3 regions of the Roseateles sp. GW821-FHT03B02 genome follow, and region 2 is predicted to be linked to each of the others. Evidence: predicted binding sites of a transcription regulator. Region 2 holds the regulator's gene; each other region holds the start of a gene.

What was found. The regulator HrcA, encoded in region 2, represses chaperone genes, less so after heat shock. The targets are predictions, from matches to a motif close to TTAGCACTCNNNNNNNNNGAGTGCTAA.
Positions count from the first base shown of each region.
Region 1: the regulator HrcA is predicted to act here: its motif matches at 3,285-3,311, upstream of groES (co-chaperone GroES).
Region 3: the regulator HrcA is predicted to act here: its motif matches at 3,367-3,393, upstream of rpoH (RNA polymerase sigma factor RpoH).

Region 1 covers NZ_JBWKUV010000001.1:379,599-390,070, reverse strand. The annotation lists gene AC07VX_RS01800 (DUF1631 family protein) at 1-942, opposite strand, end outside; gene groL (chaperonin GroEL) at 1,201-2,850, opposite strand; gene groES (co-chaperone GroES) at 2,904-3,194, opposite strand; gene AC07VX_RS01785 (PEP-CTERM sorting domain-containing protein) at 3,431-4,084, opposite strand; gene AC07VX_RS01780 (LysR substrate-binding domain-containing protein) at 4,283-5,200, shown strand; gene AC07VX_RS01775 (amino acid ABC transporter substrate-binding protein) at 5,309-6,196, shown strand; gene AC07VX_RS01770 (amino acid ABC transporter permease) at 6,278-7,021, shown strand; gene AC07VX_RS01765 (amino acid ABC transporter permease) at 7,021-7,686, shown strand; gene AC07VX_RS01760 (amino acid ABC transporter ATP-binding protein) at 7,700-8,434, shown strand; gene AC07VX_RS01755 (catalase family protein) at 8,508-9,503, shown strand; gene AC07VX_RS01750 (DUF4394 domain-containing protein) at 9,532-10,404, opposite strand.
Region 2 covers NZ_JBWKUV010000004.1:328,821-339,292, forward strand. The annotation lists gene AC07VX_RS13835 (M56 family metallopeptidase) at 1-1,690, opposite strand, end outside; gene AC07VX_RS13840 (BlaI/MecI/CopY family transcriptional regulator) at 1,687-2,073, opposite strand; gene rapZ (RNase adapter RapZ) at 2,126-3,052, opposite strand; gene recN (DNA repair protein RecN) at 3,049-4,731, opposite strand; gene AC07VX_RS13855 (NAD kinase) at 4,732-5,598, opposite strand; gene hrcA (heat-inducible transcriptional repressor HrcA) at 5,666-6,673, shown strand; tRNA gene AC07VX_RS13865 (tRNA-Ile) at 6,698-6,774, shown strand; gene AC07VX_RS13870 (DUF1439 domain-containing protein) at 6,819-7,379, opposite strand; gene AC07VX_RS13875 (TonB-dependent receptor) at 7,436-10,084, opposite strand; gene chrA (chromate efflux transporter) at 10,291-10,472, opposite strand, start outside.
Region 3 covers NZ_JBWKUV010000001.1:4,713-15,184, forward strand. The annotation lists gene AC07VX_RS00020 (CHASE domain-containing protein) at 1-2,743, shown strand, start outside; gene AC07VX_RS00025 (chemotaxis protein CheW) at 2,775-3,275, shown strand; gene rpoH (RNA polymerase sigma factor RpoH) at 3,446-4,363, shown strand; gene AC07VX_RS00035 (SCO family protein) at 4,409-5,014, opposite strand; gene cyoE (heme o synthase) at 5,011-5,916, opposite strand; gene AC07VX_RS00045 (COX15/CtaA family protein) at 5,919-7,016, opposite strand; gene AC07VX_RS00050 (SCO family protein) at 7,024-7,722, opposite strand; gene AC07VX_RS00055 (SURF1 family protein) at 7,673-8,380, opposite strand; gene AC07VX_RS00060 (DUF2909 domain-containing protein) at 8,411-8,638, shown strand; gene AC07VX_RS00065 (cytochrome c oxidase subunit 3) at 8,690-9,574, opposite strand; gene AC07VX_RS00070 (DUF2970 domain-containing protein) at 9,624-9,866, opposite strand; gene AC07VX_RS00075 (cytochrome c oxidase assembly protein) at 9,863-10,468, opposite strand; gene AC07VX_RS00080 (cytochrome oxidase small assembly protein) at 10,470-10,472, opposite strand, start outside.

The DNA of each region.
Region 1 (10,472 bases), on a different contig from region 2:
GTGGTCCTGGCGGCGCAGCAGCATCGCGTCGCTGCGCGCCAGCCGCACGACGGCGATCTGCAGCCGCGCCAGCAGCGCCTTGAGCGGCGGCAGCAGGCGCGGGTCGGCCAGGATCTGGTCGTAGAGCCGGCTCAGCATGTCCGGCCCGGTCGTGCGCACGAAGGGCGCGGGGGCCAGCGGGTCGCGCTGGGTCGCCGGGGCCAGGCCCTGGGGCCGCGAGTTGATGACCTCGACGCGGCGCGACAGGCCGTCCAGGGTGCCGTGGTTCGTCGGGCGCTGGCCGACGCCGCGTGCGGCCGCCAGGCGCTGGTGGGCCAGCGGGTCGGTCTGCGCGCGGCCGTGCGAGGCCACCATGTCGCCGATGTCGGCGGCGTGAAGCGTTGTGCAGGACTGCACGTAGAGGCGGTTCAGCGCGCGGGCCAGCGGCGTGGCGGCCACGCGCATCAGCTCGTACTGTGCCTCGGCGCCCAGGGGGCTGGCCGCCAGCGCATGGTGCAGCGCGTGGGCGAAGAGGGCGGGGCGCAGCGGGTTGTCCCGCTCACGGGCCCTGGCGGTGCCGCGCAGGGCGGCGAAGAAGTTGCCGATCTGGTGCAGTTCGGCGCGACTGAGTTCCTCGGCCGTGTGCGCGACATGGGCGATGGCCACGTCCTGCAGGGCCTGATGCTCGTCGACGAGGCTGAGACTCTCGAGGCCGCCGATCTGCGGCGGTGCGCGGTGCAGCGGGTCCTCGCCGCGTCGGCCAGCCTGCAGCAACTCGATGAGCTTGCCTTCGAAGTCGGCCGCGAAATGGGCGCGTACCTTGCGCCAGCCTTCGCGCAGCGGGAAGTGCTGGGGGCGGGCGTCGAGTTCGTCCTGCACCACGTTCAGCAACTCGCGCGCCAGCGGACCGGCTTCGGTCAGCGCGTGGTCGAGGAGATCGTGAGGATGCAGGTTGGGAGGCATGGAGAGCGAGGGCGGCTTAACGCAATTATCCGGCGCCCGATTGGCGCAGGCTGGCGTGTTGCTTGCGCTTACCCACCCCCGAATCACATGGCAAGGGCCTCGCTTCAGGACCTTTTCACGCTTTTTCAGATCGGCGCGCCGGCTTCATGTCCGGTGGCACGACGTGGCGCTGCTGGGGCCTTCCCCTGGCCCATGAAAAAAGGGGCTGCTCGCGCAGCCCCTTGGTCAGTTAGCGACGGGTGTGTCGCCGGCCCGGACTTACATGTCCATGCCGCCCATGCCACCCATGCCGCCCATGCCGCCAGGCATGCCGCCGCCGGCGGCTTCTTCCTTGGGCGACTCAGCGACCATGCACTCGGTCGTCAGCATCAGCGACGCGACGGACGCGGCGTTCTGCAGTGCGGTGCGGGTCACCTTGGTCGGGTCCAGGATGCCCATCTCGATCATGTCGCCATAGGTGTCGTTGGCGGCATTGAAGCCGTAGTTGCCCTTGCCGGCCAGCACGGCGTTGACGACGACGGAGGCTTCGCCACCGGCGTTGTAGACGATCTCGCGCAGCGGGGCTTCGATGGCGCGCAGGACCAGCTTGATGCCGGCGTCCTGGTCGGCGTTGTCGCCCTTGATCTCGCCAGCGGCCTGCTTGGCGCGCAGCAGTGCGACGCCGCCACCAGCCACGATGCCCTCTTCAACGGCTGCACGCGTGGCGTGCAGCGCGTCTTCGACACGGGCCTTCTTTTCCTTCATCTCGACTTCGGTGGCTGCACCGACCTTGATGACGGCCACGCCGCCGGCCAGCTTGGCCACGCGCTCTTGCAGCTTCTCGCGGTCATAGTCGCTGGTGGCTTCCTCGATCTGGATGCGCACTTGCTTGACGCGGGCTTCGATGTCGGCAGCGGCACCGGCGCCGTCGATGATGGTGGTGTTTTCCTTGCCCACTTCGACGCGCTTGGCCTGGCCCAGGTCAGCCAGCGTGACCTTCTCGAGCGACAGGCCGACTTCCTCGGCGATGACCTTGCCGCCCGTCAGGATGGCGATGTCTTCCAGCATGGCCTTGCGGCGGTCGCCGAAGCCCGGAGCCTTGACGGCGACAACCTTCAGGATGCCGCGGATGGTGTTGACCACCAGGGTCGCCAGGGCTTCGCCCTCGACTTCCTCGGCAATGATCAGCAGCGGACGGCCGGCCTTGGCGACGGCTTCCAGCGTGGGCAGCAGGTCGCGGATGTTGGACACCTTTTTGTCGTACAGCAGCACGAAGGGGTTGTCCAGAATCGCGGATTGCTTTTCCGGGTTGTTGATGAAGTAGGGCGACAGGTAGCCGCGGTCGAACTGCATGCCTTCGACGACGTCCAGCTCGTTGTTCAGGCTCTTGCCGTCTTCAACGGTGATGACGCCTTCCTTGCCAACCTTGTCCATCGCGTTGGCGATGATCTGGCCGACGTCGGCATCGCTGTTGGCCGAGATGGTGCCGACCTGGGCGATTTCCTTGGAGGTCGTGGTGGCCTTGGAGGCGGCCTTGAGCTGGGCGACCAGGGCTTGCACGGCCTTGTCGATGCCGCGCTTCAGGTCCATCGGGTTCATGCCGGCGGCCACGTACTTCATGCCTTCGCGGACGATGGCCTGGGCCAGGACCGTGGCGGTGGTGGTGCCGTCACCGGCGTTGTCGCTGGTCTTGGAAGCGACTTCCTTGACCATCTGGGCGCCCATGTTCTGGAGCTTGTCCTTGAGCTCGATTTCCTTGGCCACGGACACGCCGTCCTTGGTCACGGTGGGGGCGCCGAAGGAGCGCTCGAGCACCACATTGCGGCCCTTGGGGCCCAGGGTCACCTTGACCGCATTGGCCAGGATGTTCACGCCTTCAACCATGCGGGCACGGGCCTCGCCGCCAAAGATCACGTCTTTTGCTGCCATTTGATTCTCCGGATACTTAAATTGGGGTCAGAGTCGATTTGTTTGGTGGCAGATTACTTCTGCACAACCGCAAACAGATCCTCTTCACGCATGACCAGCAGTTCTTCGCCGTCGACCTTGACGGCCTGGCCGGAGTACTTGCCGAACAGGACGCGGTCGCCGACGGCGACGTTCAGGGCCACGAACTCACCCTTGTCGTTGCGCTTGCCCGGGCCGACGGCCAGGACTTCACCTTGATCAGGCTTCTCGGCGGCGTTGTCGGGGATGACGATGCCCGAGGCGGTCTTGGTTTCTTGCTCCAGACGACGAACGATCACGCGATCGTGCAGGGGGCGCAGCTTCATGGAATCTCCTTGAGAGTTGGAACTGAAGCGGCCGCGGCGCTGGGCAGCGGCTCGCCGGAAAAATGGGGCCGAGGAATCGACCCGATTTCGTTAGCACTCGATTGCGCTGAGTGCTAGCAGCCTTGGATTATAGGGACGGAGTGAGACGATTCAAGTCGTGTGATGCTTTGCGGGTCTTCGCGTCGGCAATAAAAAACGACCGCCATGGCGGTCGTTCTTGCGCTGGAAGCCGGGGCTCAGCGAGCGGTGCGCTTGCGGCTCCAGCCCAGTGCGCCGAGCGCGCCGAGCGTCAGGGCCACACTGGTCGGCTCCGGCAGGCGGCCACTGGTCGTGGGGGTCGTGAAGCTAAGGTCATCCAGCATCATGGTCTGATCCATAGCCGTGAACACGACCGAGCGTGCGACGCCTGTGAAATTCAGAGTGACCGTTGACGACCAGCGGCAGTAGATGAAGTTGACGCCGCCGCAACTCGTGCCCTTCAGACTGTCCAGGCCGACGCCCAGCTCCTTGCCCAGGTCGTCATAGACGTGAACTTTCAGAACAGAGTTGTCGTCACCACTGGAATAGATGAACGACAGCGCATCGAAGCCGTCAGCCAGCGTCAGCGTCAGCGACTTCGTCGTCTTGGTGTCGGCGGCCGGATCCTGCGCCAGCCAGAGTGCTCCGCAACTGCCCGGGCGGCTGAAACTCGCATCGCCGGGGACTCCGCTGAAGGTGCAGGCCTCGGATGTGACGGCCCAGGCGGCATCCTTGGCGGTGACGCCGGCATAGCGGGTCGTCAACTGCTCGCTGGCGGTCAGATCCTCGAAACTCAGCAGAACAGTGCCAGCCATGGCGGACTGCATGGTCGCCGTCAAGGCGAGTGCCAGTAGTTTGCTCGTCGTGCGCATGGCGTTCTCCGTCCAGGATGTTCGAGTTGGGTTTGTGGTCAGGACTGTAAACAAGCGCTCCCCTGCCGGGCGCAGCGAGGCCCCTTCAGTTGAGGGGGCCGGACCGGGTTTGAGGGGGGGGCGCAGCGGCCTGTGCGGGAAACCACGGGTCGTACGGGTGGCGACGTCGGCTTGGGGCCCCTGGCTACACTGCCCTGCGTGGAAACCAAATGGCTTGAAGACTTCGTCAGCCTGGCCGAGACGCGCAGCTTCTCCCGATCGGCCCAGCTCCGCCACGTGACCCAGCCGGCCTTCTCGCGGCGCATTCAGGCGCTGGAGGCCTGGGCCGGGGTCGATCTGGTGGACCGCTCGTCGTATCCGACGCGGCTCACTGCCGCCGGCGCGACACTGCTGGCCCAGGCGGTGGAGCTGCTGGGCAATCTGCAGGCGACGCGCAACATGCTGCGCAGCCACCAGGCGGCCGACCAGGACATGATCGAGTTCGCCGTGCCGCACTCGCTGGCCTTCTCCTTCTTCCCGCACTGGCTGATGGGCCTGCGCCGCGGCTTCGGGGCGATCAAGTGCCGGCTCAATGCCGCCAATGTGCACGACGCCATGCTGCAGCTCAGCGAAGGCAACTGCGACCTGCTGCTGGTCTATCACCATGCCAGCCAGCCCTTGCAGTTGGACCCGGAGCGCTATCAGATGGCGTCGCTGGGCCATGAGACCCTGGCGCCCTATGCCAAGGCGGACGCCAATGGCGAGCCGCTGTTCCGCCTGCCTGGCCGGCCGGGACAGAAGATCCCTTTCCTGAGCTATGCGGCTGGCGCTTACCTGGGCCGCCTCGTCGAGCTCATCGTCAAGGAGGCGGACTGCGCGCTGAACCTCGACGCCATCTATGAGACCGACATGGCCGAGGGTCTGAAGGCGATGGCCCTGGAGGGGCACGGCTTCGCCTTCCTGCCGGCCAGCTCCGTGCAGAAGGAGATAGCCAGCGGCCGCCTCGTGCCGGCTGCGGCGCCGGGCACGTTCAGCGTCAGCATGGAGCTGCGCATCTATCGCGAGCGCCCCGAGCTGTCGCGCCGGCAGAAGCCCGCGGCCCAGGCGCTGTGGGACTATCTTGCGTCCGCGGCATGACCTCATCCCGCATGCGCATGCCACGTGTAAACCCGTATTCGGGCTGAGTGCGGGGCGTGGTCTGCTCATGCCTGTTATCGATATCCACTTCCTGTTGTTGGAGTCTCCATGAAGAAAGTTCTGCTCGTCGCAGCCCTGTTCGCTGGCGTTTCGGCCGTGCATGCCGAAGACACGCTGAAGAAGATCAAGGACAGCGGCGCGATCACGATGGGTGTGCGCGAATCCTCGGGCCTTTCCTACACCATCGGTGACGGCAAGTACGTCGGCTACCACATCGACGTCTGCGAGCATGTCGTCGCCGACCTGCGCAAGCAGCTGGGCAGCAAGATCGAGGTCAAGTACCAGCCCGTCACGTCGGCCAACCGCATCCCGCTGACGGTCAACGGCACCGTCGACCTGGAGTGCGGTTCCACCACCAACAACGCTGCCCGCCAGAAGGACGTCGCCTTCGCCGTGACGACCTATGTAGAAGAAGTGCGCATTGCCGTGAAGGCCAACTCCGGCATCACCTCCATCAACCAGCTCAACGGCAAGACGGTCGCCACCACGACCGGCACGACCTCGGTGCAGACTCTGCGCAAGCACGAGCGCGCCACGGGCGTGGACTTCAAGGAAGTCTTCGGCAAGGACCACGCCGACAGCTTCCTGCTGCTGGACTCCGGCCGCGCCGACGCCTTCGTCATGGACGGCTCCATCCTGGCCAAGAACATCGCCACGTCCAAGGCGCCGGCCGACTTCAAGATCGTCGGCGAGGTGCTGAGCGTCGAGCCCATCGCCATCATGATCCGCAAGGACGACCCCGCCTTCAAGAAGGCCGTGGACGACAGCATCAAGGCCATGATGAAGTCGGGCGAGCTGGCCAGGCTCTACGACAAGTGGTTCCTGCAGCCCATCCCGCCGACCAACACCAAGATCGGCCTGCCGCTGTCCGCCGCCACCAAGGACGCCTGGGCCAACCCGAATGACAAGCCGATGGAAGACTACGCGAAGAAGTGATTCGCGTATCGACCTGAACGGCCGCAAAGCGGGTGCCTGGCACCCGCTTTGCTTTAGACGAGAGGCTTGAGGAGAAGGCCCATGAGTTGGGATTGGCAGTTCTACTGCAATGACACCGCCACCGGCGAGGCCGTCGCCGGCTGCTTCGGCCCTGGCGGCAAGGAGCAGACTTATCTGCAATGGATGCTGCACGCATGGGGCTGGACGCTGACCGTCTCGCTGCTGGCCCTGGTGCTGGCGCTGGTCGTGGGCTCGCTGATCGGCATCATCCGCACGGCGCCCAACAAGTGGCTGGCGCGCTTCGGCGAGGCGTGGACGGAGCTGTTCCGCAACATCCCGCTGCTGGTGCAGGTCTTCCTCTGGTACCACGTCATCCCGTCGCTGTTCCCGGTGCTGCGCGAGGCGCTGCCCCCGTCGGTGCTGATCGTCTTCGCGCTGGGCTTCTTCACCAGCGCCCGCATCGGTGAGCAGGTCAAGGCCGGCATCCAGACCCTGCCGCGTGGCCAGCGTTACGCCGGCCAGGCCATGGGCATGACCCTGCCTCAGACCTACCGCTTCGTGCTGCTGCCGATGGCGTTTCGCATCGTCATCCCGCCGCTGACCAGCGAGAGCATGAACATCGTCAAGAACTCGGCCGTGGCCTTCGCGGTCAGCATTCCCGAGCTGGCGCAGTTCGCCCAGCAGGCCTCGGAAGAGACCTCGCACTTCGAGGAGATCTTCATCCCCGTGACGGCGCTCTATTTCATCTCCGCCTTCGCGATCAACCGCGTTGCCAAGTTCATCGAGGCGCGCGTGCGCATCCCCGGCACGGTGGGAGCGAAGTGATGCTGAACCTCGACTACTCCTTCCTGAACTGGGCCGTCATCCAGAGCTTCATTGCCAAGGGCTTCTGGTTCTCCATCCAGCTCACGCTGGTCTCGATGATCGGCGGCATCATTCTCGGCACGTTGCTGGCGATGATGCGGCTGTCCAGCCACAAATGGCTGTCGGCGCCGGCGGCCTTCTATGTCGACACGCTGCGCTCCATCCCGCTGGTGATGGTGATCCTGTGGTTCTTCCTGCTCATCCCCAAGCTTCTCGGGCCGCTGGGCGGGCAGATGTCGGCCTTCATCACCTTCACGCTGTTCGAGGCCACCTACTATTCCGAGATCATGCGTGCCGGCATCCAGTCGGTGTCCAAGGGCCAGGTCAACGCCGGCTACGCGGTCGGCATGACCTACGGCCAGACGATGCGCTTCGTTGTGCTGCCCCAGGCCTTTCGCAACATGCTGCCGGTGCTGCTGACCCAGACCATCATCCTCTTCCAGGACACCTCGCTGGTCTACGCCGTCGGCGAGTACGACCTGCTCAAGGGCTTCGAGGTCGCGGGCAAGAACTTCAACCGCCCGGTCGAGACCTACCTCGTGGCCGCCGTCGTCTATTTCGTCATCTGCTTCGGCCTGTCGCAGCTCGTGCGGCGCCTGCAGAAGAAGATCGCCATCATTCGTTGAGCCGAGCATCGCCATGATCGACATCAAGAACATCTCCAAGTGGTACGGCAGCTTCCAGGTGCTGACCGATTGCACGACATCCATCAAGAAGGGCGAGGTCGTCGTCGTCTGCGGGCCCTCGGGCTCGGGCAAGTCGACGCTGATCAAGACCGTCAACGCGCTGGAGCCCTTCCAGAAGGGCGACATCGTCGTCGACGGCATCTCCATCGCCGACCCCAAGACCAACCTGCCCAAGCTGCGCTCGCGCGTGGGCATGGTGTTCCAGCACTTCGAGCTCTTTCCCCACCTGTCGGTGACGGAAAACCTGACCATCGCGCAGATCAAGGTGCTGGGCCGTTCGGCCGAGGATGCCAAGGCACGCGGCCTGAAGATGCTGGACCGCGTGGGCCTCATCGCCCACAAGGACAAGTTCCCCGGCCAGCTCTCCGGCGGCCAGCAGCAGCGCGTGGCCATCGCCCGTGCGCTGTCGATGGACCCCATCGTCATGCTGTTCGACGAGCCCACCTCGGCGCTGGACCCCGAGATGGTCGGCGAAGTGCTGGACGTGATGGTGCAGCTCGCCAACGAGGGCATGACCATGATGTGCGTGACGCACGAGATGGGCTTCGCCAAGCGCGTCAGCAACCGCGTCATCTTCATGGACGCCGGCAAGATCATCGAGGACTGCAGCAGCTCGGACTTCTTCAACAAGCCCGAGGAGCGCTCGCCGCGCGCCAAGGACTTCCTGGCCAAGATCCTGCAGCACTGAGAGCGGATCGAGCACAGGACCCGCGTCCTGTGCGACGCCTAACGAAGGGCAGCGCGCATGCAGGCGTGCTGGCATGAAAAGGGGCATCGCCATGAGCAGCGTCGGCACGGGATGGAAGGAAGTCATCGCGGCCGACGAGACCGCCCGCCATGCCGAGGCGGCGCGCATGATGGCCGAGATGCAGAAGCGCAAGGACGAGCGCTACGGCGCCGGTCGCGCCCTGCACCGCAAAGCCCTGGCTGCCTTGCGCGGCAGGTTGCGGGTACTGGACGGCCTGCCCGAACACGCGCGCCATGGGCTCTTTGCTCAGTCCGGCGAGCACGAGGTCTGGGTGCGCCTGTCCAACGGCGCGATGGACCGGCAGAGCAACCGCCGGCCCGACATCCGCGGCTTCGCGATGCGGGTCTTCGGTGTCGAAGGAGAGGCAGCGCTGGGCGGCCGCACCGACCACCAGGACATCTCGCTGATCAACCAGACGGCCTTCGCCTTCCCCGACAGCCGCCACTTCTTCGGCCTCGTGGAGGCGGCCGGCCGTAGCCCCGGTGCCGTGATCGGCTGGATGCTCAAGACCTTCGGCCTCGTTGGCGGCTTCAGGCAGCTCAAGAAACTGGCAGCGACGGCCGGCAAGCCCTTCACGGGATTTGCCACCGAGGTCTTTGCCAGCACTCTGCCCATCTGCTGCGGGCCTGCGGCGGCCAAGGTCCGCCTGCTGCCACCCACAGGGGTGAAGCCGCGTGCCGACGTCAACGGCGACTGGGCCGGCGACCTCGCCGCCCACGCCGCAGCCGGGCCGCTGAAATACCGGCTGCAACTGCAGTTCTTCGTCGACGAGGCGCGCACGCCCATCGAGGACGCCAGCGTCGAGTGGCCCGAGTCCGTTGCGCCCTTCCTCGACGTGGCCGAGCTGACGCTGGACGCGCCTTCCACCGACGCCGACTTCATCGCCCATGTCGAGGCCGGGGTCTTCGACCCCTGGCAGGCCCTGGTCGCGCATCGGCCGCTCGGCGAGGTCATGCGGGCCCGCAAGGTAGCCTACTTCAGCAGCCAGCAGACGCGAGGGGCCGTCTAGGCGCGGGCCGGCCGTGCCGCGGATGCGCTCAGGGTTCGATGGCCGCTCCCACCAAGGGGCCACCGGCCACGCTGCCGATGCGCGCCGCCTTGCCGGTCGCCAGGTCGATGCGGTACCAGGCTGATTTGCCGTCTGCCGTGATGGCGGCGTAGGCGGCGTTGGACACATCGGAGATGTCCAGCGTCGCGTGCTGGAAGCTGCCGATGCCCAGCGATCCCACGGTGTAGAGCCTGCCCGTATTGGGCGACACGGCGGGCTGCACGCCTTCCTTGCTGCCTTGGTGCACCAGCACGCCCTGGCGGCCGTCCAGCGCGTAGTTGGTTGTGATCTTGTCGTTGTCCTTGTTGTACGTGTAGCCGGCCGCGACGACGCCCGGCGTCTTGCCGGCGTTCACGTCGGCGGCGTCGTAAGCGAGGCGGCCGTCGAACTGCACGCCCGGCTCGTTGGGGTTGCCGTCGACGATGGCGCCGGTGTCAGGGTGCAGGCGCAGGTTGTAGCCCGCGTCGTTGACGACGCGGATGCGGTCCACCGTCGGGTTGAAGTCGAAGCCCCATTCGGTGGCGCCCTCCTTGGGCAGCGCATTGGGCGTGCCGATGGCGCTGGCCGTGCCCGTCTTGGTGTCGATGCGGTAGAGCTGGCCGCTGGCGCCCAGGCCGAAGAGCTGCCCTTTGGCCACGCGGTAGTCGATGCCCAGCAGCGTGTCGCCGGCGGCGAGGCCCGTCAGCGGCTTGGTGGACAGCGTCTTCTGCGGCTGGCCGGCGTTGAACTGGATCAGCTGGTTCGCTGCCGTGACGGCGTAGATCATCTCCTTGGCCGGCGGGCCCATGGCTTGCATCGGCTCGTTGGCGCAGGCGGCGAGCAACGCGGCCGCGGCGGCCAGCGTGAGGGCATGACGGGTCATGGCATCTCCTGAGGGTGGGGCGAACGCGTTATACGCGCGACCCTGGCCTCGTGGATGCCTTGACCCTT
Region 2 (10,472 bases):
CGTCGCGCAGGCGCTGGGCCGAGCCGTCGGCGTCCAGCAGCACGACGGTGACCGGGCGCTTGCCGTTCAGGATGCGCATGGCCAGGCAACGGCCGGCCTCCTCGGTGTAGCCGGTCTTGGAGACGCGGATGTCCCAGCCCTTGGTGCCGACGAGGCGGTTGGTGTTGCGAATCTCGCGCGGCCGGCCGTCGACCGGCACCTGGGCCTTCTTGACGCTGGTGATGCGCTCGATCTCGCCGTAGCGCGCCGCGGCAGACGTGATGGCGGCCATCTCCGTCGCCGTCGACGTGTTGGCCGGCGACAGGCCGGTCGGGTCGGTGATGGCCGTGCGCTTCAGGCCTAGCGCGTGGATCTTGGCTTGCATGGCCTTGACGAAACCGGCCTCGCCGCCGGGGAAGGTGCGCGCCAGCGCGGCGGCCGCGCGGTTCTCGCTCTCCATCAGCGCCATCTCCAGTGCCGCCAGCCGGCTCATCTGCGTGCCGACGCGCACGCGCGAGCGGCTGTGCTTGAGAGTGTCGACGTCGTCGTTCGTGATGCGCAGCTTCTCGTTCGGGTCCAACCTGGCGTCCAGCACCACCATGGCTGTCAGCAGCTTGGTCAGCGAGGCGATGGGCACGACGGCATCGGCGTCGCGCGCCATCAGCACCTTGCCGGTCGCGTCGTCGATGACGACTACATGCTTGGCGTTCACCGGCAGGCGCAGCTGCTGGGCCGGCGCAGCCTCGGCAGGGGCGGCCACTGCCGGCGCGGGCGTGTCGGGCGGGGGCGGGGCGTCCTTGGTCCTGGCCTGCACGACGAAGCTGGTGGCGGCGATCAGCAGGGCCGGCAGGGCCAGCTTCCAGCCGGTGGCCCGGGGGCGGGGAGCGAGCAGGTGCTCGATGCGGGCGAGCAGGTCGCCGCCGCGGGCGGCCTGGGCGAGGGCAGGGGTCATGTGGGGTGGGTCCAGTTCTGAAAGGGCATGCAGGGCCAGGGCCAGACGGCGGGAATCGCCTAGCAGCTCGGCGGAGATCTCGTCGGCCACCAGCTCCCGCTCGGCACGCATGCGCGAGGACAGCCACCAGACGACGGGGTGGAAGAAGAGCAGGGCCTCGACGGCGCTCTGCAGCAGGTTGGCGAGGTAGTCCCAGCGCCGCACATGGGCCAGCTCATGGGCCAGCAGCGCTTCGAGCAGGTCCACCGGCAGGCGGCTCAGCAGCGCGGCCGGCAGCAGCACGCAGGGCCTGAGCAGGCCGAGCGCGATCGGGCCGGCGAGCCCGGGCAGCAGGCGCAGCGGCACGGCGCGCTTCAGGCCGAGGCGGCGGGCCAGGGCGTCCAGGCGGGTCTGCCACTCGGCCGGGGCCGGCGTGCTGCGCCGCCGTGCCCGGGCGATCCATGCCAGGCCAAGCGCCAGCCGGGTCAGCATCAGTGCCGTGCCCAGCGCCCAGGCCGTGACCAGGGCCGGCATCTGCTCGGCCAGAGGCGGAAGTTCGCCGATGAATTCGGCCTCGGCCGGTGCGAGGTCCAGGCATTGCGCCAGCGGCAGGCACAGGCACAGGCCCAGGCCTGCCGCGCAGACGACATAGCGCCAGCGCGCCGACGCGCCGCGCATCAGCGCCAGCAGCAGGGCGGCGGCGGCACCGACGACGGCCCCCTGCCAGACGAAGTTCACGAGGGCCCAGCCCCAGGCCATCACGGCAATATCCAGGCTCATGCTTCATCTCCGATCCTGCCTAGCAGCTGGCGGATCTCGGCGCGTTCCTTGGCGCTGACGTGGCTCTTCAGCGCGGCCAGCACCAGGGCCTTGCCAGAGCCGGCAAAGGCCTTGGCGATGAAGTCGCGAACGAGGGACTGCTGCAGCTTGTCCTGGGCCTGAAGTGGCGCGTAGAGGTGCGGGCGCTGGCGCTCGTCGCGGCTCAGCAGGCCCTTGCCGTGCATGACCTGCAACTGGCGCAGCACGGTGGCGTAGCTCGCGTCGGGGCGGTCGGGCAGCAGGGCTTCATGCACGGCCTTGGCGTCGGCCGGGCCGAGGCGCCACAGCACCTGAAGCAGGTCCAGCTCGGCAGCGGTCGGTTTGACGGTGGGTGTCGATGGCATAGATTCAGAATAATCGTTCTAGAACGTGATGTCTAGAACAATTGTTCTGAATCTAGCGGGCGTCCAGTTCGCGGTGGCGCTTCAGCACGTGGCCATGGTGGCCGAACTGGCGCGCCAGCATCTCGACGAGATAGACCGAGCGGTGCTGACCGCCGGTGCAGCCGATAGCTACCGTGAGGTAGCTGCGCTGGTCGGCCGCGAAGTTGGGCAGCCAGCGCGACAGGAAGCCGGCGATCTGGCCCATCATCAGCCCGACCTCCGGCTGCGCCGCGAGGTAGGCGGCCACCGGCGCGTCGCGGCCGGTCAGCGGGCGCAGCTCGCGGTCGTAGTAGGGGTTGGGCAGCACGCGCACGTCGAAGACGAAGTCCGCATCGCTGGGCACGCCGTGCTTGAAGGCAAAGCTCTCGAACACCAGCGTCAGCTTGGACCCGGCGTTGGGCCCGACGAGGTCGGCCAGCCAAGCGCGCAGCTGAGCCGGGCGCAGCTGGCTGGTGTCGATGACCGTGGATTCGGCCTTCAGTCCGCCGAGCAGCTCGCGCTCCAGCTTGATGGCGTCCAGCAGCAGGCGGTGGCTTTCCTCGGCGGTGCGGTCCAGCGTACCGAAAGCGGTCGTGCGTTCGGTGTCGCGGTCTTCGCGCAGCGGGTGGGGGCGGCGCGTCTCGGAGAAGCGGCGCATCAACGCGTCGTTGCTCGCGTCCAGGAAGACCGAGCGCACGGCCACGCCCGTGGCGCGCAGCTCCTTGATCAGCGGCAGCAGCAGCGGCAGCGAGCTGGCCGAGCGCACGTCCACCGCGATGGCGACGCGGCGCTCGCCCCGCTGCTGCTCCAGCCTCAGGAAGTCCAGCAGCAGCTCGGCGGGCAGGTTGTCGACGCAGAAGTAGCCGGCGTCCTCCAGCGCATGCATGGCGACGGACTTGCCGCCGCCGGACATGCCGGTTAGCAGCACCACGTCACCCTGCAGATCAGCGTCCAGGCTCATGACCTGGCCTTGCGCGGTTTGATGGCGGTGGACGCATCCAGCATTTCCTGCGCGTGCGCGAGGCTGGTGGAAGACAGGCGTTCGCCGCCCAGCATGCGGGCGATCTCGGCCACCCGAGCCTCACCAGCCACCGGGCTGACGGAGCTGACGGTGCTCTTGCCCTGCAAGGCCTTGGCAACGACGAGATGGCGGTCGGCGCAGGCGGCCACCTGGGGCAGGTGGGTGACGGCCATGACCTGGCGCTCGCGCCCGAGCTGCTTCATGAGGCGCCCCACGGTTTCGGCCACGGCGCCGCCGATGCCGACGTCGATCTCGTCAAAGATCAGCGTGCCGGGGGCGTTGCCGGAGTCGGCCTGGCTGGCGGTGACGGCGATGGCCAGCGCGATGCGCGACAGTTCGCCACCCGACGCCACCTTGGCCAGCGGCCGCGGCGTGCTGCCGGCATGGCCGGCGACGAGAAATTCGGCGGACTCGACGCCGAAGCTCTGCGGGCCGTCGGTCGGGTTCAGCGCGATGCCGAACTGGCCGCCGGCCATGCCCAGCTGCTGCATCGCCGCGGTGACGGCCGAGGCGAGCTGGGGCGCGGCCTTGCCGCGCGCACGGCTGGCGGCCTGCGCCTCGGCATCGAAGGCCTGGCGCGCCGCAGCGAGCGCGGCTTCGAGCTGGGCGGGGTCGCTGGCGGCGTCGAGCGCGGCCAGTTCGGCCCGCCACTGAGCCAGCAGGGCCGGCAGTTCCTGGGGCTGGCGCCGGTAGCGGCGCGCCAGCGTCATCCAGGCCGACACGCGCTCGTCCAGTTCGGCCAGGCGGGCCGGGTCGAGGTCGGCCTTGTGCAGGTAGGCCGACAAGGTGTGGCTGGCGTCCTGCAACTGGGCCTGCACATCGCGCAGCGCCTGCACGGCGGGCAGCAGGCGGCCGTCGTGATCGAGCACGCGTTCGAGCTGGTCCAGCGCGCCACCGGCCAGCGACTGGGCGCTGGGTTCGGCCTCGTCCAGCGCATCCAGCGCCGACTTGGCCGCGTCGATGAGGGACTGGCCGTGGGACAGGCGCTCGTGTTCGGCGTTCAGCTCCTCCCACTCGCCCTCGCCGGGCGCCAGACCGTCCAGTTCGCCGATCTGCCAGGCCAGTCGTTCGCGCTCGCGCAGTGCATCGGCCTGCTGGCCCCGGGCCTTCTGCAGGGCCTCCGCGGCCTGCTTCCAGGCGGTGTGGGCGCGGGCCAGCGGCGCGGTGTCCAGGCCGGCGAAGCCGTCCAGCAGCTCGCGCACCGCGGCAGGGCGGGTCAGGCCCTGCCAGGCATGCTGGCCGTGGATGTCGAGCAGGTGGTCGGCCAGCTCGCGCAATTGCGTCAGCGTGGCGGCGCCGCCGTTGATCCAGGCGCGGCTCTTGCCCGCGGCGTCGATGACGCGTCGCAGCAGCAGCGTGTCGTCGGTTTCGAAGCCGGCCTCGTCCAGCCAGGCGCGCAGATGCGCCGGCGCGTCGAACTCGGCGCAGATCTCGGCCTTGGCCGCGCCCTCGCGCACCACGCCGGCGTCGCCGCGTCCGCCCAGGGCCAGCTGTAGCGCATCGATGAGGATGGACTTGCCGGCGCCGGTCTCGCCGGTCAACACGGCAAAGCCGGGCTCGAAGTCGAGCTCCAGCGCGGGAACGATGACGAAATCCTTGAGGCTCAGGTGCCGCAGCATCTAGACATACCAACGCAGTTTGCGACGCAGGGTCGCGTAATAACTCCAGCCCTTGGGGTGCAGGAAACGGACCTGGTGCTGGCTGCGGCGCACGGTGATGGTGTCGCCGTGCAGCAGGCTTGCGAGGCTTTGCATGTCGAAGTTCACCGAGGCATCGCGGCCGGCCACGATCTCAAGGCGCACCTCGCCCAGGTCGGGCAGCACGATGGGCCGGTTGGACAGGGTGTGCGGCGCAATCGGCACGATCAGCCAGCCGGCGATGCTCGGGTGCATCAGCGGGCCGCCGGCCGATAGCGCGTAGGCCGTGGAGCCGGTGGGCGAGGCGACGATGAGGCCGTCGGCCCGCATGTTGGCAACGAACTGCTCGCCCACCTCGATCTTCAGTTCCACCATGCCGGCCGTCGCGCCGCGGCTGACGACCACGTCGTTCAGCGCCAGGCCGGAAAAGATGGATTCGCCGTCGCGCCACACGGCGCCTTCCAGCATCGCGCGCGGTTCGACCTCGTAGTCGCCTGCCAGCACCGGCGCCAGCGACTCACGCCAGCGCTCGATCGGGATGTCCGTGATGAAGCCCAGCCGCCCCTGGTTGATGCCCAGCAGCGGAATTCCGTAGGGCGCCATCTCGCGGGCAAAGCCCAGCATCGTGCCGTCACCGCCGACGACGACGGCCAGATCGCAGACGCGGCCGAGTTGATCGTGCGAGAGGGCGTCGTAACCCGTGAGGCCGGTGTTCAGGGCCGTGTCGGCTTCGAGGGAAACCTCGAGCCCGCTGCCGCACAGGAACTGGGCGATTTCCTCCAGCACCGGCTTGATGCCCGGCGCCTGATGCTTGCCCACGATGGCGACATGTCTGAAGCGCTCGGCCATGCGGCAAATTACACCACAGGGGTATCGCCTCTCCTGGGAGGAACGGGGGTGTTCTTAGAATGGCGCCATGCTCGACGAGCGCTCCAAATCCCTGCTGAAAACCCTGGTCGAACGCTATATCGCCGACGGCCAGCCGGTCGGCTCGCGCACGCTGTCCAAGGCCTCGGGCCTGGAGCTCAGCCCCGCGACCATCCGCAACGTCATGGCCGACCTGGAGGAGCTGGGTCTCATTGCCAGCCCCCACACCAGCGCCGGCCGCATTCCGACGGCGCGCGGCTACCGGCTCTTCGTCGACACCATGCTGACGGCCCAGCCCGGCCTCATCGGCGTTGAAACGGCACAGCTGCAGCCCGACCAGCCCCAGCGCGTCATCGCCAGCGCGGCGCAGATGCTGTCCAACCTGTCGAGCTTCGTCGGCGTCGTCACGTCGCCCAAGAAGCCCAGCGTCTTCCACCACATCGAATTCCTGCGCCTGGGCGAGCGCCGGGTGCTCGTCATCCTCGTGTCGCCGGACGGCGACGTGCAGAACCGCGTCATCTTCACCGCCCAGGACCTGAGCCAGGGCGAACTGGCTGAGGCCAGCAACCGGCTCAACGCCGGCTACGCCGGCCTCACGCTCGAAGCCGTGCGCGAGCGCCTGCGCCATGAGGTGGACGCGCTGCGCGGCGAGATCGCCGGCCTGATGAGCGCCGCCGTGCAGGTGGGCAGCGAGGCCATGGCGCAGCAGGACGAGCAGGTCATCGTGTCTGGCGAGCGCAACCTGCTGACCGTGCAGGACTTCAGCCACGACATGGGCAGCCTGCGCCGCCTGTTCGATCTCTTCGAGCAGAAGACCCAGCTCATGCGCCTGCTGGACACCTCCAGCCGCGCCGAAGGCGTGCGCATCTACATCGGCGGCGAGAGCCAGGTCGTGCCGTACGAGGAACTGTCCATCGTGTCGGCGCCCTACGAGGTCGACGGCCAGGTGGTTGGCACGCTGGGCGTCATCGGCCCCACGCGCATGGCCTACGACCGAATGATCCAGATCGTCGACATCACGTCGCGGATGGTGGGGCAGGCGCTGTCCCAGCGCTGACTAGAATCCGCGCCTTCCAACCGGGGGCCGTTAGCTCAGTTGGTCAGAGCAGAGGACTCATAATCCTTTGGTCATTGGTTCAAGTCCAATACGGCCTACCAACTTCCTCCAGGCAGAGGTCTGGCCCCTGAGGAAGCGCCTGCTCCTACTGGCTCGCCGCCGGTACGAAGCTGATCCTCAGCTTGCCGTTGACCACCCGTACGTCCTGCACGACACGCTTGGCCAGCGCGCCCTTGGCTGTGTTGGTGTCGAGCGTGTAGACCGGATGCGCCTGCAGGCGGCTGTTGATCAGCGCCGGCCCGCGCAGCTTCACGAGGGCGGCGTACTCCTCGGGGATGCCGGCGAACGCCAGTGTCGTGATCTGGATGTCGTCCAAGAAGAGCTGACCTTCGACGGGCGCGTACCTTGGCCGGCCTGAGAAGCCGACGCGGCCTGTGCGTTCACGTGTGCCCAGGCTGATCCTGGCGTCGGCCGTGAGGCCGATGCGGTCTTCGCCCTCGGTCAGCACGACGACGGGATTGGCGAGCTCCAGGCAGGCGATGACGATCTTGCAGTGCTGCGTCGGGAAACGCAGCGCGATGCGAGCCTGCAGCTCGGCCTGCTCGACGTCGAGATGACCGCCAGCGAGGCCGCTCAGGGCCGTGCACGTGGTCAGGGCGGCGGCGGCGAGCAGGGCGGCGGCAAGGGCGGCGAGGCGGCGGGGCATGGCGCAAGGCTAACGCCTTGCCGCCCGGCTGGGCGGACCGTCGCCCCCGCCGTGTCCTACAGCTTGTAAGTCAGCCCGACGTTGAAGCGCCGACCGAACTGGAAGTTGGTCTGGTGCCAGGGGTTGAGCGGGTCGGTGTAGGTGACGCGCTGGTTGGTCGCGTTCTCGACGCCCAAGCGCAACTGCAGCTGCGCGGTGACCTGCTGCGACACGTTGGCCGACACCCAGGTCTCGGCGCCGTTCAACTGGAAGGCCGTGGAGTCCCAGGTCGGCGCACGGTTGTAGGCCGAGTGGTGGTTGGCCGCCAGGCGGGCCTCGAAGCCGTTGCGGGCATACCAGAGGGTCAGGCCGCCGTTGCTCTTCATCAGGCCGTTGGTGGCGATTGGCGTGAAGCTGCCGCCGCTGCGGTCGCCGTTTTCCTTGATGTTGCTGTCGCTGTAGGTGTAGTTGGCCATCAGGCCCAGGCTGTTCCACGGCGCGGGCAGCTTGGTGAAGGCCTGCTGGTAGACCAACTCCACGCCCTGCACAATGCCGCCGTCGCGGTTCACCTGCTGTGTGTAGTAGGCCGTCTTGCCGTTGAAGCTGCCGGCCACCGAGGCGATGCCGATGTAGTCGCTGATCTTCTTGTAGAACAGGCCCACGGAGACGAGGCTGTCCTTGTCGAAGTAGCGCTGCAAGGTCAGGTCGACCTGGCTGGCCATCATGGGCTTGAGTTGCGGATTGCCGCCCGACACCGTCGTCGGGTTGACGCCGTTGGGATCGATGCTGACGGTGTGGGCCGCGTTCATCACGTCCAGCGGCGCGCGGGCCATGGCGCGCGAGACGCCGAAGCGCAGCTGGTTCACGTCGTCCTGGTCGAGGTTGAGGATGAGGTTGAGGCTGGGCAGGAAGCGGGTGTAACTGGTGCCTGCCGACACGGGCGTGGGCGCGCCGCCGTTGACCTGCTCCAGCCCAAAGCCTGTCTGGCTGGTGTGCACGGCACGCAGGCCGACGTTGCCGCGGTAGCTCAGGTCGCCGAAGACGCTGCCGTTCAGGTCGGCCTGGGCGAAGGCGGCGCTGCTGCTTTCCTTGGCGCGCCAGTTGTTCTGCACCAGGTCGCTGGTGGTGGGGCTGCGGCCGTCGGGGTTGAGCGCGGCGGCGCCGAAATACCTGGGCACGGCGCTGTCGAAGCCTTCGGCGAACTCGATGAAGTCAGGCCGGCCGGCGACCGTCACGCGTTGCAAGGCGCTGGTCGGGATGGTGGCGGCGCCGGCGTAGTTCCAGGAGGTCTGGGCGTAGGACTTGTCGCGCTGCGTGGCGCGCAGGCCGAACTTGAGCTTGGTCACGTCGCCCCACTTCACGGCGCGGCTGGCGTTGAACTGCTGGGAGTTCAGCGCGTCGTTCAGCTTGCCGACATAGGTCGGGCCCCATTGCTCGGTGACGTTGGTGGAGAAGTTGGCCGGGTTGCCGGTGTCGCTGCTGAAAGAGTAGGTCATCCAGCCGTCACGCGGAAAGCTCCAGCTCACCGAGCCGGGCTGCATCATGCTCATCTGGACGGCCGTCCACATCGTGTCGCGGCCTGCGGTGGAGCGGGCGAGGTCGGCGTCCAGTTGCCAGTCGTCGAGCTTGAACTTGCCGTTCAGGCCGGCCGCGAAGTTGCGCATGTTCTGCTTCCAGCGCGCGTTTAGGTTGTCCAGGTTCACGCCGGACACCGTCGCGCCGGTCACGTAGCCGCCGTCGGTGGTGACCTTGCTGAACGAGCCGCTCTGCCAGCCGTCCCAGTTGCCGACATTGCCTTCCACGTGCACCAGCGTCGGCTCCAGGATGTTGGAGCGCGCGGCGTAGACGTCGCCGGTGATGACCACGTCGCGGCTGGGCTTGTATTCGACCTTGCCCAGCAGGCTGGAGCGCTTGTCGGTGCCCTTCTTGACGCCGTTCTGGAATCCCCAGGGCGTCTTGTCCACCTTGCCGTCGCCGGTCACGTCGGCGGAGTGGGTCTCGTTGAAGCCCCAGTTGTCGACGCGATCCTCCAGCGAGGGCTGGTCGTAGTAGCTGAAGGCCAGCGCCACGCCCAGCGTCCGGTCGGCGAACTGGTCGACGTAGATGCCGCCCAGGCGGGGTGCGTATTTCTTGGCGCCCTGGATGCTCTTGCCGAGCTGGTAGTACAGCGCGTCGGCCTTCAGCGAGATGGTGCGCTCGCGCCAGGCCAGAGGCGAGACGGTCTGCAGGTCGATGCTGGTGGCGATGCCGCCTTCGACGATCTCGGCCGACTGGGTCTTGTAGACCGTGGCGCCCGACACCGACTCGGCCGGGAACATCTCGAAGCGCACCGCGCGGTCGGGTTCGGCGGAGGCGAACTCGCGGCCGTTCAGCGTCGCGCCGACGAAGCGCGGGCCCAGGCCACGCGCGACGATCTGGCTGGCATTGCCGCGGTCGATGCCGGCGGACAGGCCCGGCAGCCGGGCCAGCGACTCGGCAATGGTCGTGTCGGGCAGCTTGCCGATGTCTTCGGAGGCGATGACCTCGACCATGCTGTTGGACGCCTCCTTGGTGTCCAGTGCCTTGCGCACCGAGGCGCGGATGCCGCTGACGACGACCGTCTCCAGCTTGCTGGCATCGCTGTCATTGGGGGGCGATGGGGCGGCTGTCTGGGCGGTTGCCGGCAGCAGCATGAGGGCCTGCAGCAGCAGGGCGAGCCGGGTCGGGGTGAAGGGGGTTTTCGGCATGGGGTCTCCGTGGTTTTCTAGTGAAGACGGCCCTCTGCGGGGCCGACTGAAAACCATGGTACGGAGCGGTTACATGCGCCAGATATGACTTCTTTGCCCGCAGCTATCGAGTTTTCATAAGGCGTTGCGGCGCTGCCATTCGGTATCCCGATGCGCGATGGCAGCGTTTTGAAATGGCATGGCTCGCGCGGGTTTCCACGGGGTTTTCAGCCGCCGTGCAGCCAGCTCGCGCCCAGGCCCGCGGCCGCGCACAGGGCCAGCAGCGGCATGACGCCGAGCTTGAAGCGGAACAGCGCGATGGCCGCGCCGATGGCGATGAGGGCCGAGATGGCGTCAAAGCGCCCGCTCCACCCCTGGGGCCACAGCACGTGCCAGGCGAAGAAGAGCG
Region 3 (10,472 bases), on a different contig from region 2:
CATCGCCACGACGCAGATGGGCCTGGTCTGGACGGTCTGGGCCACCGGCGACCTGATGGGCGTGCTGATCGCCACGCCCATCACGCTTGCGCTGATCGGCCACCCCCGCTCGGCCTGGGCGACGCGGCGCCTCAGCGTCGGCCTGCCCATGCTGCTGACGACCCTGCTCGTCGGCCTGGGCGTGGCGGCCACGGTCGAATGGGACCGCCAGCGCAACCGCGCCGACTTCACGCGCGAGGCGACGAGCGCGGCCCAGACCTTCGCCGGCCGGCTGCGCGAGCCGCTGCTGGCGCTGGAGGGCGTGCACGGCATGGTGAAGATCAAGCCGCGGCCAACGCGGGCGGAGTTCGCCCGCGCCACTAGCGGCTTCCTGACCGAAGACAGCCCGCTGATCGCGCTGGGCCTGGCGCTGCGCGTCGCGCGCACCGATGTCGAACGCTTCAACGCGGCGGCGGCGGCCGACGCCTTCCCCGGCACCTACCAGGCCCGCGACCGGCTGCGCGCCGGAGACCTGCGTCCGCCAGCCGACGAGGACATGCTGGCCATCCGCCTTATCGAGCCGCTGTCGCGCAACGCCCCGGCCCTGGGCATCAACGTGCGCGCCGTCCCCGGCGCGCGCGCGGCCGTCGAAAGGGCTGCGAGCCTGGGGCGGCCGGTGGCCTCTGCAGGCCTGCAGCTGTCGCAGGACAGGGAGGCGGCGGTCGGCGTGGTCATCTACCAGCCGCTCTACCGCGAGCAGGCCCAGCCCGGCGAGGCAGCGCTGGACGGCGTCGTCTTTGCGACGCTGAGGCCCGACATGCTGCTGTCGAGGCTTGCCTCAGGCTGGCCCGACTACCTCGGCGCCTGCCTAGTCGACCTCGAGCCAGGCGCCGCCTATCCCCGCCTCGGCGGGCGGCTGGGCTGCGAGGCCGTGCAGCGCGGCGCCGACGCGAACCTGCCGCTGGTCAAGATGCCGCTGGAGTTCGGCGGCCGGCACTGGGAGGTGCGCATCTACGACCTGCCGGGCATGCTGCCGGCGCCGGGCCGCAGTTGGGCCTTCGCGCTGGTGGGCCTGCTGGCCACGGCCATGGTGGGAGCGTTGCTGCTGCTGATGTCGGGCCGCACCCAGCATGTCGAGGCGCTGGTGAAGGAGCGCACGGCGGCGCTAGAGCGTGAGATCGCCAACCGCGCCCAGGGCGAGCGGGCGCTGAGCCAGAGCGAACAGCGCTTTCGCAGCATCTTCGAGACGGCGCCCATCGGCATAGCCTTCACCGACCTGAACGGCGGCTTCCAGGAGGTCAACGCGCATTTCTGCAACCTGGTGGGCTATTCGGCCGAGGCCCTCGCGGGCAGGCGCTCCATCGACGTGACCCATGCCGATGACCGCCGCGAGGACATCCGCCTGGCGCGGCGGCTGATGCGGGGCGAGATCCCCTTCTACCGGCGCGTGAAGCGCTACGTGCGACCGGACGACAGCATCGTGCACGCCCGCGTGCTGGTCAGCCTGCTGCGGGGTGCCGACGGCCGGCCGCACCGGCTCGTGGGCGTCGTCGAGGACATCACCGACCAGCTGCGCATCGAGGAGCTGGGCCGCGCCCGCGAGGCCGCCGAGGCTGCCAACCAGGCCAAGAACGAGTTCCTGTCGCGCATGAGCCATGAGCTGCGCACGCCGATGAACGCCATCCTCGGCTTCACCCAGCTGATGCAGATGGACGCCGCCGAGCCCCTGCCACCCGGTCAGCGCACCCGCGCCCAGCAGATCGCCCAGGCGGGCTGGCATCTGCTGGAGATGATCAACGACACGCTAGACCTGTCGCGCATCGAGGCTGGCTCGCTGCGACTGGAGCTGTCGGCGCAGGAGCTGCCGCCGCTGCTGGCCCGCGCGCTGGCCCTGGTGCAGGGCCAGGCGACGGAGCGCGGCCTGGCGATCAGCCAGCGCATCGACCCGGGCGCCGCCCATCTCGTCGGCGACGCCACACGGGTCACGCAGATCCTGACCAACCTGCTCAGCAACGCGATCAAGTACAACCGCCCCGGCGGCAGCGTCAGCATCGAGGCCAGCCGCCCGGAACCGGGCTGGGTCGAGATCGCCGTGCGCGACACCGGCCTGGGCCTGACGGCCGAGCAGCACGCCGCTCTCTTTCAGCCCTTCAACCGCCTGGGCCGCGAGCGTAGCGGCCTGCCGGGCACCGGCATCGGCCTGGTCATCAGCCAGCGCCTGGCCGAGATGATGGGCGGCAGCCTGCGAGCCGAGCTCGTCGGGCCGGCGCAAGGCCCCGGTGCCTGCTTCGTGCTGAGGCTGGCCGCCGCCACCGCGACGGCCTCGCTGCCGCCGGAGGCGGGCCCCGACGAGCCCACCGGCCCGCAGGCCGGACCGCGGCGGCGCCTGCTCTACGTGGAGGACAACCCGCTGAATGCCGAGGTCATGCGCGGCATCCTGGAACAGCGCCCGGGGATAGAGCTGGACGTGGCGCCGACGGTAGAGGCGGGCCTGCGCGCGCTGCGCGCCCGCCCGCCGGCCCTGCTGCTGCTCGACTGGCAACTGCCCGACGGCGACGGCCTGGCAGTGCTGCGCCAGCTGCGCGACCTCGGCAACCCGCCTCCGGTCATCGTCGTGTCGGCCAACGCCCAGCCCGAGCAGATCGCCGCCGCCCGCGCGGCCGGCGCCCGGCACTACCTGACCAAGCCGCTGGACGTGCGCGAACTGCTGGCGCTCGTCGACGAATTGTTGGCGGCGGGCCCCGACGCGGAGCGGGCAGAATGAGCCCCAGCCTCTCAACAGACAGCAGCGCCCGATGAGTTCCACCGACCTCGTTCCCAGCACCGGTGCCCAGGCCGTGCAGACCCTGGCACGAAACGATGGCCGCCAGTTCCTGACCTTCCGCATCGGCGAGGAGGAATACGGCCTGGACATCCTGCGCGTGCAGGAGATCCGCTCCTACGAGGCGCCCACCCGGGTGGCCAACGCGCCGCACTTCGTCAAGGGCGTCGTCAACCTGCGTGGCGTCATCGTGCCCATCCTGGACCTGCGGCTGCGCCTGGGCCAGACCGGCGAGTACAACGCCTTCACCGTCGTCATCGTGCTGAACGTGGCCGGCCGGGTGGTCGGCATCGTCGTGGATTCGGTGTCCGACGTGCTGGAACTGGGCGTCGACGAGATCAAGCCCCGCCCGGAGGTGCCGGCCGCCCTGGACGCCCGCTTTATCACCGGCCTGGGCAAGCTCGGCGAACGCATGCTGATCCTGCTGGACATCGAGGCGATGATCAAGAGCCCCGATTTCGGGCTGGTCGACTGAGCCTGACCCGTCGCCGGACGGGGTGCAAGTTAGCGCCCGCCCACTGTTTCACGCTGGGAAACATTGCATTCCAGCCAGCGCACCATCGCCCTTAGCACTCACGGAGCCAGAGTGCTAATATTCTTCTTGCCGCGGCATCCCAAGCTGCGGTTTAGCAAGGATTCAAGACGATGTCCGCTTCTTCTGCCATTGCCGTCCGCGACCCCTGGGCCCTCGTGCCCTCGCTGGGCAATCTGGACGCCTACATCTCCGCCGTCAACCGCCTGCCGCTGCTGACGGCCGAGGAGGAGTCCTCCGCCGCCCGCACGCTGCGCGACAAGGGCGACCTCGAAGCCGCCGGCCGCCTGGTGCTGTCGCACCTGCGCTTGGTGGTGTCCATCTCGCGCCAGTACGTCGGCTACGGCTTGCCCCAGGGCGACCTGATCCAGGAAGGCAACGTCGGCCTGATGAAGGCCGTCAAGCGCTTCGACCCCGACCAGGGCGTGCGCCTGGTGAGCTACGCCATGCACTGGATCAAGGCCGAGATCCACGAGTACATTCTGAAGAACTGGCGCATGGTCAAGGTCGCCACGACCAAGGCCCAGCGCAAGCTGTTCTTCAACCTGCGCTCGATGAAGCACCAGCTGAAGGCCGACCAGGCCGACGGCCAGACGCACCGCAACACACTCAGCGAAGCCGAGGTGGCCCACGTCGCCAGCACGCTGAACGTGAAACGCGAGGAAGTGCTGGAGATGGAGACCCGCATGTCGGGCGGCGACGTGGCCCTGGAGCCGCAGACCGACGATGAGGGCGAGAGCTTCGCGCCCATCGCCTACCTGGCCGACGAGAGCCATGAGCCCACGCGTGTCATCGAAGCCCGCTCGCGTGACGCGTTGGCCGGCGACGGCATCCAGCGCGCGCTCGAAGTGCTGGACCCGCGCAGCCGCCGCATCGTCGAGGAGCGCTGGCTGAAGGTGAACGACGACGCCTCCGGCGGCATGACGCTGCACGAGCTGGCGGCCGAGTACGGCGTGTCGGCCGAGCGCATCCGCCAGATCGAGGTGGCGGCGATGAAGAAGATGAAGAAGGCGCTGACCGAAGCAGCCTGAGCGTCCTCATCGCGCCGAGCAAAAGGCCCCTCGCGGGGCCTTCTTTCATTTCTTGCCGGCTTCAGCCAGCAGCAGCTTGATGTCGTCCGCCAGCGGCTGCGCACCGGACCCGTAACGCGCGTAAACGCGCACGCGGCCCTCGGTGTCGAAGATGAAGCTGGCGGCGGTGTGGTCCATCGTGTAGGTCTCGGGCGTCTTGCCCGGCACCTTGGCGAAGAAGACCTTGAACTCCTTGGCCGCAGCCTGGGTCTGTTCGGCACTGCCACGCAGGGCCACGAAGCTGGGGTCGAAGCTGGCCATGTAGGCCTTGAGCAGCTGTCCGGTGTCGCGCTCGGGGTCGATGGTGACGAAGAGGCCCTGCACCTTGTCGCCATCGGCGCCCAGGCTGCGCTTGACCTCGGCCACCTCGGCCATGGTCGTCGGGCAGACGTCGGGGCACTGGGTGTAGCCGAAGAAGACCACCAGCACCTTGCCCTTGAAGTCGGCCAGCGAACGGGCGCGGCCGTCCTGGTCGGTGAGGTTGAGCTGGCGGGCGTACTCGGCGCCGGTCAGGTCGATGCCCTTGAAGGCGGGCTTGTCCGGGCTGGCCTTCTGGCAGCCGACAAGGGCGAGCGCGACCAGCGCGGCGAGGGCGAAGCGACGGTTGCTCATGCGATGTAGTGGTCGATCAGGAGGGCTGCGAAGAGCAGCGACAGATGCCAGATGGAGAACCAGAAGGTCCGCCGCGCCAGCATCTCCGAATAGCCGCGCCACAGCCGCAAGGCATAGCCGCAGAAGCCCAGGCCCAGCGCGACGGCGCTGACCAGGTAGAACCAGCCGCTCATGCCCGTCAGGAAGGGCAGCAGCGTGGCGGCCAGCAGCACCCAGGTGTAGAGCAGGATCTGCAGCCGCGTGTAGTCGTTGCCGTGGGTGACGGGCAGCATGGGCAGGCCGGCGCGGGCGTAGTCCTCGGCGCGGTACAGCGCCAGGGCCCAGAAGTGCGGCGGCGTCCACAGGAAGATGATGAGGCAGAGCAGCCAGGCTTCGAAGCCCAGTTCGCCCCGCATCGCGGCCCAGCCCAGCACCGGGGGCATGGCGCCCGAGGCACCGCCAATGACGATGTTCTGCGGCGTCATGGGCTTGAGGATGACCGTGTAGATGACGGCATAGCCGACAAAGGTGGCGAAGGTCAGCCACATCGTCAGCAGGTTGACGTAGACGCCCAGCAGCGCCATTCCGACGCCGCACAGCAGGGCCGAGAAGGCCAGCGTCTGCGGGCGGCTGAGCTCACCCTTCGCGGTGGCGCGCCAGGCGGTGCGCTTCATGCGGGCGTCGATACCGTCCTCGATGAGGCAGTTGAAGGCCGCGGCCGCGCCGGCCACCAGCCAGATGCCGGCAACGGCCGCGAGCATGGTCAGGGCCTGCTGCAGATCGGGCAGGCCGGGCACGGCCAGGGCCATGCCGATGGCGGCGCAGAAGACGATGAGCTGGACGACGCGCGGCTTGGTCAGCTGGTAGAACTGCTGCCAGCGCGGGCTGTGCACGAAGGCACTGGCGGTGGACGTGGAGGCCATGATCAGGAAGGGTTGCGCCGCAGGCGCGCAAGCAGGGTGGTGAGCAGGCCCAGCATCACGGCGGCACCCGCCGTGTGGGCCAGGGCGGCAACGATGGGCCAGTCGAGCACGACATTGGACAGGCCGGAGGCGAACTGCCAGCCCGCCACCGCCACCAGCGCGCGTGCGGCTTGGGGGGCGGGCCCGCGCAGGCGCCATGCCAGCGCGAGCAGGGCCGCGAAAACGACGGCCGCGCCGAGGCGGTGGGCCGTGTGGATGGCGGCCAGCGCCTCGAAGCCGAGGTAGCCGCCGCCGGCCCGCTGGCCGAGTTCGCGCCAGAGCTGGAAGCCCTGGGCGAAATCCAGGTGAGGCCACCACTGGCCGCCGTGGCAGGTGGGGAATTCGTCGCAGGCCAGCACGGCGTAATTGGTGCTGACCCAGCCGCCCAGCGCCACTTGCAGCAGGGCCAGCAGCAGCACGGCTGCCGCGGCCCACCGCAGCGACGACGGCGCCGGGATGGGCCGGGGCCGGTAGGCCTCGTGCTGCCAGGCCAGCAGCATCAGCAGGCCGATGCCGAACAGCAGGTGCAGCGTGACGATGGCGGGGAACAGCTTCATCGTCACCGTCAGCGCGCCGAAGGCGCCCTGCACGCAGACCCACGCGAGGGTGAGCGTCGGCAGCCAGGGCGATGGCGCGGCCTCGCCCTGTTCCCGGGCCAGGCGCCGCAACCGCCAGCTCAGCACGGCCATGACGAGGATGAGCAGTCCCACGCCGCTGGCGAGGTAGCGGTGGACCATCTCGATCCAGGCCTTGCCATGCGTGACCGGCCCGGTGGGCATCGCTGTCTGCGCGGCCTCGATTTGGGCCTGCGCGCCGACGGGGCTGGCCGCGCTGTAGCAGCCCGGCCAGTCGGGGCAGCCGAGGCCCGAATCGGTCAGTCGCGTGAAGGCGCCGAAGACAATGAGGTCGAAGGTCAGGAACAGCGTCAGCAGCGTCAGCGCACGCAACCGCCCGGCCGGGGTGCTGGCACGCGAGCGCTGGCGCCACCACAGCAGCGGGCCGAGGGCGACCGCGCCGCCGATGGCGGCGACCTGGCTGAGGGGGAGGAGCAACTCGTTCAAGTTCAACTCAGCGGCCTGGCTTGTCCCAGCCGGCGCTGGCCTTCAGCAGCTTGTCGAGGTCGGCCTTGAGCTTCTTGGGCTCGGGGTCGCCCGGCGCGCGCAGCATCCAGCGGCCCATCGGGTCGACGACGTAGAAATGGTCGCCCAGCGCCTTGCCCGGCGCCGGCTTGAGCCAGGCGAGCAACCGGTCCTGCGGCACCCGCAGCACGGTGGCCTCGACGCCCTTCTGCTGGACGGCCGCCAGCACGGCGTCGCCCGGTGTGCCGTCATCGGGAATGAGCCAGAGCTTGTCGACACGGCCGCGCTCCTTGCCCAGCATCTCGCGCAGCTGGCGCTGCACGTAGAGCTGGCGCTCGCAGGCCGGGCCGCAGGCGGACGGCTGGACGACAGCCAGCAGCCACTGGCCGCGCAGCGAGTCGGCCGGCACGGCGCGGCCCTGCAGATCGGTCAGCGGCAGATCGGCCGGCAGTTCGACGGTGGGCGCGATCAGCTCGCCGTAGGCCGAGCCTGCGGGCTTGACGACGTAGAAGGTGAAGTAGGACGCGACGACGGGCGCCGCGCACAGCGCCAGCACCAGCAGCATCTTCCAGCGACCGGCGCGCTGCTGCGCAGCCGCACGCGGATCGGGCAGGCTGTGCACCGCGAAGCTCAGCGGTTCAGGGCTGCTGGCGGCGGAGCCGGGGGCGGAGGAGTTGGAACCAGACATAGAGGCAGAGGATCAGCGCGCAGAGCGCGAACCATTGGAAGGCGTAGCCGTAGTGTTTGTGCAGGCCCAGATCCGGCGCGGGCCAGTGACGCAGCAGACCGTCAGCCTCGGCGCCGGCCGTCTGCACGACGGTCAGGGGCAGCAGTCGCAGCCCGGACTCGGCGGCCAGGACCGCGGGATCGAGATTTTGCCGGATCGGGCCGGCCTCCCCCTCGCCGAGCTCATAAGCCCGCGACGGCGAAGCGGCGAGGCGGCCGATGACCTCGACTTCGCCGGCCGGCGTGGCCACGGCCGGCAGCTGGCTGCGGTTGGCAGGATCGCGCGGCGCCCAGCCGCGTTGCACGAGGACGGCCTCGGCACGGCCCGCCAGCCGCAGCGGCGTGACCACGTAGAAGCCGGCACGGCCGTCCATGGGGCGGTTGTCCAGCCAGACGGTGCGGTCGGCCACCCAGTTGCCGCGCAGCGCGACGCGGCGGTGCAGTTGCCGCTCACTGCCCAGTTCGCCGCTGGCAAGTGGCGGCAGGGCGGCCTCGGCGTCGATGGCGGCCTGCAGATCGATCTTCTGCTGGGCACGGTCGAGCTGCCAGAGGCCCAGGCGCGCGGTCAGCATGGCGCCCAGCAGCACGGCGGCCAGCAGCAGCCAGCGCCGGGCCGTCATGCCCGCTCCCCCGGTCGATAATCCTTCGCCATGAAATTCGTGATCCTGATCGCCTTCATCGGCATCCTCGGCGCGCTGGCGGCAGCCGGGGTCTTCATGCTGCGCAAGGGCCGCGGCGACGCCAAGCGCAGCCCCAACATGGCCCGCGCGCTGGCGCTGCGCGTGGCCCTGTCGGTGGCGTTGTTCCTAGTCATCCTGCTGAGCTGGAAGATGGGCTGGATACAGCCGACGGGGCTGCCGCTGCGGTCCACGAACTGATCAAAAAAAAGCGCCGCGACTGCGGCGCTTGTGTCTTGCGGGGTTGCCCGCTTACAGCCAGTAGACGACGACGTACAGGCCCAGCCAGACGACGTCGACGAAGTGCCAGTACCAGGCCGCGCCTTCGAAGCCGAAGTGGCGGTCGGCCGTGAAGTGGCCCTTCATCAGGCGGATGGTGATGAACAGCAGCATCAACGCGCCCACGCAGACGTGGAAGCCGTGGAAGCCGGTCAGCATGAAGAAGGTGGAGCCGTAGATGCCGGAGTTGAGCTTGAGGTTCAGCTCGGCGTAGGCATGGTGGTACTCGTAGGCCTGGAAGCCCAGGAAGGTGGCACCCAGCAGCACGGTGATCCACATCCAGGCGATGGTCTTGGCGCGATTGCCGGCGATCAGCGCGTGGTGGGCGATGGTCAGCGTGACGCCCGAGGTCAGCAGCAGGGCCGTGTTGATCGTCGGGATGGGCCAGGGTCCCATCGTGCTGAAGGCCTCGACGGTGCCGCCCGGCGCGGCGGTGAAGCCAGGCGCGGTGCTGGGCCAGATGGCCTTGAAGTCGGGCCACAGCAGGCCGTTCTCCAGGCTGCCCAGCGAGGGCACCGAGAACACGCGGGCCCAGTACAGCGCGCCGAAGAAGGCGGCGAAGAACATCACCTCCGAGAAGATGAACCAGCCCATGCTCCAGCGGAAGGAGACGTCGATGCGGTCGCTGTAGAGGCCGCCCTCGCTCTCGCCGATGGCATCGCGGAACCACTGCTGCAGCACGAAGGCCCACAGGGCCAGGCCGCCGAACAGCGAGTACATGCCCCAGCCGTGGCCGTTGACCCATTGGCCGGCGCCCAGGATGACGAAGAACAGGCCGGTGGCGGCCATCACCGGATGCCGCGAGGGCGCGGGGACGAAGTAGTACGGGGTTTTGCCCGGGGTTGTCGCTGCCGACATGTCGTTCTCCTAGTTCTCGCTCGTTCTGAACTTTGTTGCGGCGGGGCCGTCAGGCCGCTGCCACACCGCTGCCGATGACCCAACGGACCAGCAGCACCAGCATCAATACAAACAGGGCGGCACCAAGCACGCCCGCAATCACCACATGCACCGGGTTGAGCTTGGCCATGTCGTTCTCATGGTCACGCCCCCGGCGCACGCCGAAAAAACTCCAGGCCACGGCCGAGATCGTCTGGACAAGGGAGGCCTTGCGTCCCACCGCTTCCTTCAGATCCTTGCCGGCCTCGCTCACAGCGCGGCTCCCGCACCCTTGGGTGCTTCGCCGAGCTTGACCCCGCCCTTGCCCGCCACCTCGAAGAAGGTGTAGGAGAGAGTGATGGTCTTCACGTCCTTGGGCAGCTTGGGGTCGATGACGAACACGACCGGCCACTGCTTGCTCTCGCCCGGCTTCAGCGTGTACTCGTTGAAGCAGAAGCATTCCAGCTTGTTGAAATGCGCGCTGGCCTGCATGGGCGCATAGCTCGGGATGGCCTGCGCGGCCATGGTGCGGTCCTGCTTGTTGCGGAACTCGTACATGACCTGGCTCAGCTCGCCCGGATGCACCGTCATGTGGCGCACCGCCGGTTTGAAATCCCAGGGGCCGCGCGCGTTGGTGTCGAACTCGACCGTGATCTCGCGGCTGTAATCGACCTGGCCGTTGCCGTTGGCGATGCCCTTGGTCGCCAGCAGCGTCTGCCGCTCCGACAGCGACAGCACGTTGATGCCCAGCGCCTCGCAGATCGCCTTGTAGAGCGGCACCAGCGCGTAGCCAAAACCGAACATCAGCGCGACGACCACCGCCAGCTTCACGAAGAGCTGGCGGTTGTCCCGATGAAGCGCGGCAAGCAGGCGCATCTCA